Regions from separate parts of the Mycobacterium sp. SMC-2 genome, predicted to be linked through region 2. Evidence: predicted binding sites of a transcription regulator. Region 2 holds the regulator's gene; the other holds the start of a gene.
The links. The regulator LexA, encoded in region 2, represses DNA repair genes until DNA is damaged. The targets are predictions, from matches to a motif close to CGAACANNTGTTCG.
Positions count from the first base shown of each region.

Region 1: the regulator LexA is predicted to act here: its motif matches at 1,825-1,838, upstream of ruvC (crossover junction endodeoxyribonuclease RuvC).

Region 1 is NZ_CP079863.1:2,805,298-2,808,699, forward strand. It holds gene KXD96_RS13455 (IS110 family transposase) at 1-84, shown strand, start outside; gene KXD96_RS13460 (DUF4247 domain-containing protein) at 122-553, opposite strand; gene KXD96_RS13465 (DUF2617 family protein) at 550-1,053, opposite strand; gene KXD96_RS13470 (DUF4178 domain-containing protein) at 1,063-1,674, opposite strand; gene ruvC (crossover junction endodeoxyribonuclease RuvC) at 1,856-2,410, shown strand; gene ruvA (Holliday junction branch migration protein RuvA) at 2,407-2,994, shown strand; gene ruvB (Holliday junction branch migration DNA helicase RuvB) at 2,991-3,402, shown strand, end outside.
Region 2 is NZ_CP079863.1:2,657,074-2,660,475, forward strand. It holds gene KXD96_RS12635 (LGFP repeat-containing protein) at 1-1,398, shown strand, start outside; gene lexA (transcriptional repressor LexA) at 1,410-2,108, opposite strand; gene KXD96_RS12645 (LysM peptidoglycan-binding domain-containing protein) at 2,399-2,893, shown strand; gene nrdR (transcriptional regulator NrdR) at 3,031-3,402, shown strand, end outside.

The sequences.
Region 1 (3,402 bases), 150 kb from region 2:
GCCCGTCGCCGACTCAACGTCCTGTGGGCCATGCTGCGCGACCACGCCGTCTACCAACCCGCAACCACTACTGCGGCGGCTTGACAACGTCATTGAGAATCTCCTTTGTGGTGGTGAGCCGTCATTTGGTTCCGCCGGGGCCGCCGGGCGTCCCTCCGGCGCCGCCCGACGGGGATCCCGGGTTGAAGCCGGGCCCGAGGAAGATGAAGGCGCCGTGGTTGTATCCGGCGCTCAGCGGTTCGACCCGAATGCTGCACGGATAGTCGCCGTCCGGACCGACGATCACGATGTTGTTGCTGTAGCGCAGATACTCGCTATTGCCGTTGGCGGCACGCGCCTCGGGGGCCTGATACTCGGCGAGCGTGTCCGCCACGTCGTTGGGCGATCCGCTGCACTGGTAGCGCGTCCCGTTCACATCGTGCGAGTACTCGTGGTAGTGGCCGGCGATATACGAACCAATGTTCTTCTGCAGCAAGATGATTCCGGGCACCAGGCACGCGACGGCGGCGACCGCCAGCGCACCGGCGATCACGAACAGGCGGTTGCGGCTCACGGATGCCACCGACTCGTCGTGTGGATGACCATTCCGCCGGAGCCGGCCGGATACAGGTGCCAGGTCCGCCAACGCCAACCCGCGCCGTCGGGTTCGGCGGCCAACGCGGTCAGCGCGGCGTCATCACCGGGGAAAGAGCCACCCAGCCAACCCTTTTCGCGCGCGCAGCGGTCACGAAGGTCGCGCGCCATGCGGCGGAAGGTGCGCTCGTCGTACGTGTCGGCGCGGGATTCCAGGGAATAGCCGGGCGCGGAGGTCCGCTCCGGCAGGTCGACGCCCAGCCCGCGTGCCGTGCAGGAGACTTCCTCGGAGAACCGGCCCGCGGCATGCTCGACCGTCACGACGTGCGAAGCGCCGAGGACCCCGAGCAGCAGCGCGCCACCGCCGGGGTGGCGCAGACGGCAGGTCGCCAGCGGTGGCGGTGCGGGCGCGTTGAGCGCGAGTCCGAGCTTCAGCCCGGACACGTCCGAAGGAGCTACGGCGAGCTGATGAAGCGGCACTGCGCGTTCCTACGCGGAGGAGGGCGGGGGCGCCGGATACACGGTCAGCTCGCCGGCCAGCACCGGTTTGCCGGTCGAGACCTCCCACGGCATGTTCGGAGCCCAGCGCTCGAACGAGAGCAGCGCGGACTCATCGGAGTTGGCGCAGTCGATGAACTCCATCTCGCCGCCCGCCGGCAGGCCGGTGGTGCCCTCGGTGGTGAACGAGGCGCGACCGCGTTCGGACTCGCGGAACGTCACCCCGTCGACGACGTACTGATCGCCCGGCTGCAGCGCGAGGTCCTTGCGGCTGACCCACATCGCCAGCTCGAGGCGTCCGTCGTCCTCCTCGACGCTGAACCAGATCGGCTGTTCGCCGCCCTCCAGCAGGTGTTCCCACCACACGAACGGGCCCTCGCGGTACGTCACCGATCCGCGGACCACGTAGTCCACACCGCCGTAGCTGACGATGGCGCCGGGGCCCAGTTGCCGGGGGCCGAATTCCGGCATCGCGTTGAACGACAAGGGGTCCTGGCGGCCGCGTGGCGGGCCCGGTTGCTTGGGGCGTCGCAAAGCGATGATGAGCACGACGATGGACGCGGTGAACAGCACGATCGCGATAATGACCAGCAGTGATCCCACGCGTACCCTTCCGTTGCCACATTGCTTGAGCGAACGTCGGCTAAAGCTAACAGCTTTTCCGGGGGTTCGGCGCTGTAACGTCCCGACGCGGGAATTGGCGGCGCCGCCGCGTGTCCTCCGCGGAGCCGTCGGTCCCGGCCGCTAGGGTATCGAACAGCTGTTCTACAGGTGGGAGCGGGCAATGCGCGTGATGGGCGTCGACCCCGGACTGACCCGATGCGGACTGTCGGTCGTGGAAAGTGGGCGCGGGCGAAACGTGGTCGCGCTGGACGTCGACGTGGTGCGCACCCCGTCGAATGCGCCGTTGGCCAAGAGGCTGCTGGCAATCAGCGACGCCGTCGAGCATTGGCTGGCCACCCACCAACCGGACGTCGTGGCCATCGAGCGGGTGTTCTCCCAACTGAACGTGACGACGGTGATGGGCACCGCACAGGCCGGCGGGGTGGTCGCGCTGGCGGCGGCCCGGCGCGGCATCGACGTGCACTTCCACACCCCGAGCGAGGTCAAGGCCGCGGTGACCGGAAACGGCGCCGCGGACAAGGCCCAGGTCACCGCGATGATCACCAAAATCCTTGCCCTGCAAGCCAAACCGACACCGGCCGACGCCGCGGACGCGCTGGCGTTGGCGGTCTGCCATTGCTGGAGGGCGCCGATGATGGCCCGGATGGCCGCGGCCGAGGCGCTGTCCGCGCAACAGCGGCACGCCTACCTGGCCAAGCTGAAGGCCGCGCGATGATCGCCTCGGTGCGCGGGGAGGTGCTCCATGTGGCGCTCGATCACGCCGTGATCGAGGCCGCCGGAGTCGGCTACCGGGTGAACGCGACGCCGTCGACGCTCGCGACGCTGCGCACCGGGACCGAGGCCCGGCTGATCACTGCGATGGTGGTGCGCGAGGACTCGATGACGCTGTACGGGTTCGGCGACTCCGACACCCGGGATCTGTTCCTGACGCTGCTGACGGTGTCGGGGGTGGGGCCCCGGCTGGCGATGGCGACGCTGGCGGTTTACGACGCCGGAGCGCTGCGGCAGGTGTTGCACGACGGCGACGTCGCCGCGCTGACCCGGGTCCCCGGGATCGGCAAACGCGGCGCCGAACGGATGGTGCTCGAGCTGCGGGACAAAGTGGGCGCCGTCGCGCCAGGCGCCCCGGTGCTCAACGGCAACGCAGTGCGCGGTCCCGTGGTGGAGGCCCTGGTCGGGCTGGGTTTCGCCGTCAAGCAGGCCGAGGAGGCCACCGACAAGGTGCTGGCCACCGAACACGACGCGACAACGTCGGGCGCGCTGCGCGCCGCCCTGTCGCTGCTGGGTAAGTCCAAATGACCGACGACTACTCCGACCGCGAGCTCTCTCCGGCGCTGGCCATCGGGGAGGGCGACATCGACGTCAGCCTGCGGCCGCGTTCGCTGCGGGAGTTCATCGGCCAGCCGCGGGTGCGCGAACAGCTCCAGCTGGTGATCGAGGGGGCCAAAAACCGCGGCGGCACACCGGATCACATCCTGCTGTCGGGCCCACCCGGACTGGGCAAGACGTCGCTGGCCATGATCATCGCCGCCGAGCTCGGGTCGTCGTTGCGGGTGACGTCCGGTCCCGCGCTGGAACGCGCCGGCGACCTGGCCGCCATGCTGTCCAACCTGGTCGAGCACGACGTGCTGTTCATCGACGAGATCCACCGCATCGCCCGGCCCGCCGAGGAAATGCTCTACCTGGCGATGGAGGACTTCCGGGTCG
Region 2 (3,402 bases):
GCCACCGGTGCGAACGCGATCGAGAACAACATCCTGGCCAAGTACGAGTCACTGGGCGGACCGGCCGGCGACCTGGGTTTCCCCACTTCAAACGAGTCCGACGGCGGCATCCCGTCCAGCCGCGTCGTCACCTTCTCGGGCGCCGATAAGCCGGTGATCTTCTGGACTTCCGAGCGCGGCGCGTTCGTGGTGCGCGGGGCCATGAAGGCGGCGTGGGACAAGCTCCGCGGCCCGGCCGGCAAGCTGGGCGCGCCCGTCGGGGACCAGGCCATGGACGGCGACGTGGTCTCCCAGCAGTTCGCCGGCGGCAAGATCTCGTGGAACCGGGCGAAGAACACGTTCAGCACGGACCCGGCCAATCTGGCGCCGCTGCTGTCCGGCCTGCAGGTGTCGGGGCAGAACCAGCCGAGCAGCTCGGCAATGCCCGAACATCCCAAGAACTTCACGTGGCAGTGGTGGTGGTTGCTGGCCGGCGTTCCTGTGCTGGTGCTGCTCGTCTTGGCGGGGTTGGTGGCCTTCGGTTGGCGCCGGCGTCGCGCCGCGCGCGCAGGCAGCGCCTACGAGCCGTACGGCGACCTCGATGTCGGTTACGCCGCCGCGGGTGACCAGCACTGGGGACACGACGACGTCACCACCGAGCAGTTCGGCCGTCAGCCGGAAGCGGCCGACGCCCACGCCCCCGGTCGGGTCAGCTGGAGCCGGGGCGGCGCGGACGAGGGCCAACTCGGGGTCGACGAGAACCCCGACGCGGTGGACACCGACTCCTTCTCCGTGGTCTCGCCGGCGGACATGTCGGAGGCGGGCTACCCCGAAGCCGAATACGCCGAACCGGAGTACGCGGAAGCCGAATACGCCGAACCGGAATACGCCGAAGCCGAATACGCCGAAGCCGAATATGCCGAAGTCGAGTATGCCGATGAGACGCACGACGCCGCCCGCGAAGCAGAGCGCGCGGAGGACGACTACGTGGAGGCCGAATACCTCGACGTCGCGGTGCCGCACATGCCTCCGGAAGCCGAGTCCGGCGACGGCGGCCCCGAGCCCGAACATCCGGATGTTGCCGCACCGCACGTCTCCGCGGACGTTGCCGAGGCCGAGGCCCCCGCGCCGGAAGTGATCGCGCCCGAGGCGGCCGCCGCAACCCAGCAGCGCGGCGGGCGGCACGCGGCCGCGGATGACGAGGCCAACGGCGCGGGGGCCGGCCCGCCCGGGCGCCCGACCATCCACCTGCCGCTCGACGACCCCTACCAGGTGCCCGACGGATACCCGATCAAGGCGAACGCCCGCTTCGGGCTGTACTACACGCCGGGCAGCGAGCTCTACCACGACACGCTCGCCGAAATCTGGCTGTCCAGCGAAGAAGTGGCGCAGGCCAACGGCTTCGTCAAGGCGGACTGACCCCGTCGGGGCTAGACCTTGCGGATCACCGTGACGACCTTGCCGAGCACGGTCGCCTCATTGCCGGGAATGGGATCGAACGCCGGGTTGTGCGGCATCAGCCACACCTGACCGCCCGCGCGCTTGAACGTCTTCACGGTGGCTTCGCCGTCGAGCATGGCCGCGACGATGTCGCCGTTGTCGGCGACGTTCTGCTGTCGCACCACCACCCAGTCGCCGTCGCAGATCGCCGCCTCGATCATGGAGTCACCGACGACCTTGAGCAGGAACAGCGTGCCCTCGCCGACCAATTCGCGCGGCAGCGGAAACACGTCCTCGACGGCCTCCTCGGCCAGGATGGGTCCACCGGCCGCGATGCGCCCGAGGACGGGTACGAACGTCGGCTCCGGCAGGGCGTCCGAGCCGGCGACTTCGGTGGCCGGTGCGGCCACCCCGTCATCGGCGCCGCGGACATCAACCGCCCGGGGGCGGTTCGGGTCGCGACGCAGGTATCCCTTGCGCTCGAGGGTGCGCAGCTGATGAGCCACCGACGATGTCGACGTCAGACCGACGGCGTCACCGATCTCCCGGATGCTCGGCGGGTAGCCGCGGCTGGTAACAGACGCGCGAATGACGTTCAGAATGGTGCGCTGCCGTTCGGTCAGCGATGAATCCACGGCGTGCAGCCGACCGTCCGCGCCGGCCGATGAGGTGTCCTTGCTGTCGCTCATGGCACTGAATGTAACCCCACCGGGCCCAAGAATCAAACATGTGTTCGACTAGCGTGTCGTGTTGCCGCGCTATCCGCGAAACCGCACGCCGACCCCGTTAATCACAAAGGTGTAACTCTTCGGCGGATCGGGTATTTCAGCCGCATGTCAACCCTGGCGACCACGAACTTGTCGGTGGCGTGGTCTAGCGTTCGACTCGTGCGACACGCTTCGCTCACATGTTCGGATTTCGAACACACGAGCGATACAGTCGAACAGCTGAGCGAATCGAGTTGACCGGAGGAACGCAGATGACAACCATCCACATGTTGGCGCCGCGCACCGGCAGCCTTCGGCGCCCGGTCAACGGGCCGGTCCAGGGGATTCGTTACGGCCGGGACGGGCTGGCCTGTTCCCGCCGGCCCGGTCCGCCGCGGCCGGCTGGAGCGCCCACGCGCTACCACGGCACCGGCGTCGCGATGTCCGGCGCGCCTCACCGCAGGCGCCCCGTCACGGTGGCGACCACCATCTGGCTCGCGCTGGCCGCCGGCGCGATCACCCTGTGGCTGGGCCTCGTCGGCAACGTCGGTCAGGTGCTCAACGGCGACTCCGGGAGTTCGGCCGCTCATGTGCCCGACAAATTGGCCGTCGTGCGCGTAGAGGCGGGGGAGTCACTGCAAGACGTCGCGCACCGGGTGGCCCCCGACGCGCCGGCCCGCCAGGTCGCCGACCGCATCCGCGAACTCAACGACATCAACTCGCCGGCCCTGGTGGCGGGCCAGACGCTGATCGCCCCGGTCGGCTGACGACCGCGCCGCTAACAGCCCTGGACCTCAGCTTGGCGGGCTCCGACGCTTCGCGTCCGCATTACCCGGGCGGGTGGGCGCGCGGGTACGCTCGAAGTGCTGCGGTACCTGGTTGTTGGCACGGCGAAGGAGCGGTCATGCATTGCCCGTTCTGTCGCCATCCCGATTCCCGGGTGATCGACTCGAGGGAAACCGATGAAGGGCAGGCCATTCGGCGCCGCCGGTCGTGCCCCGAGTGCGGACGGCGGTTCACCACGGTGGAGACCGCCGTGCTGGCCGTGGTCAAACGCAGCGGCGTCACCGAACCGTTCAGCAGGGAAAAGGTCATCAGCGGTGTGCGCCGGGCCTGTCAGGGCCGCCAGGTGGACGACGATGCGCTGAACCTGCTGGCCCAGCAGGTCGAGGACGCCGTGCGTGCCGCGGGTTCGCCAGAGGTCGCCAGTCATGAGGTCGGCCTCGCCATCCTCGGCCCGCTGCGCGACCTCGACGAAGTGGCGTACCTGCGGTTC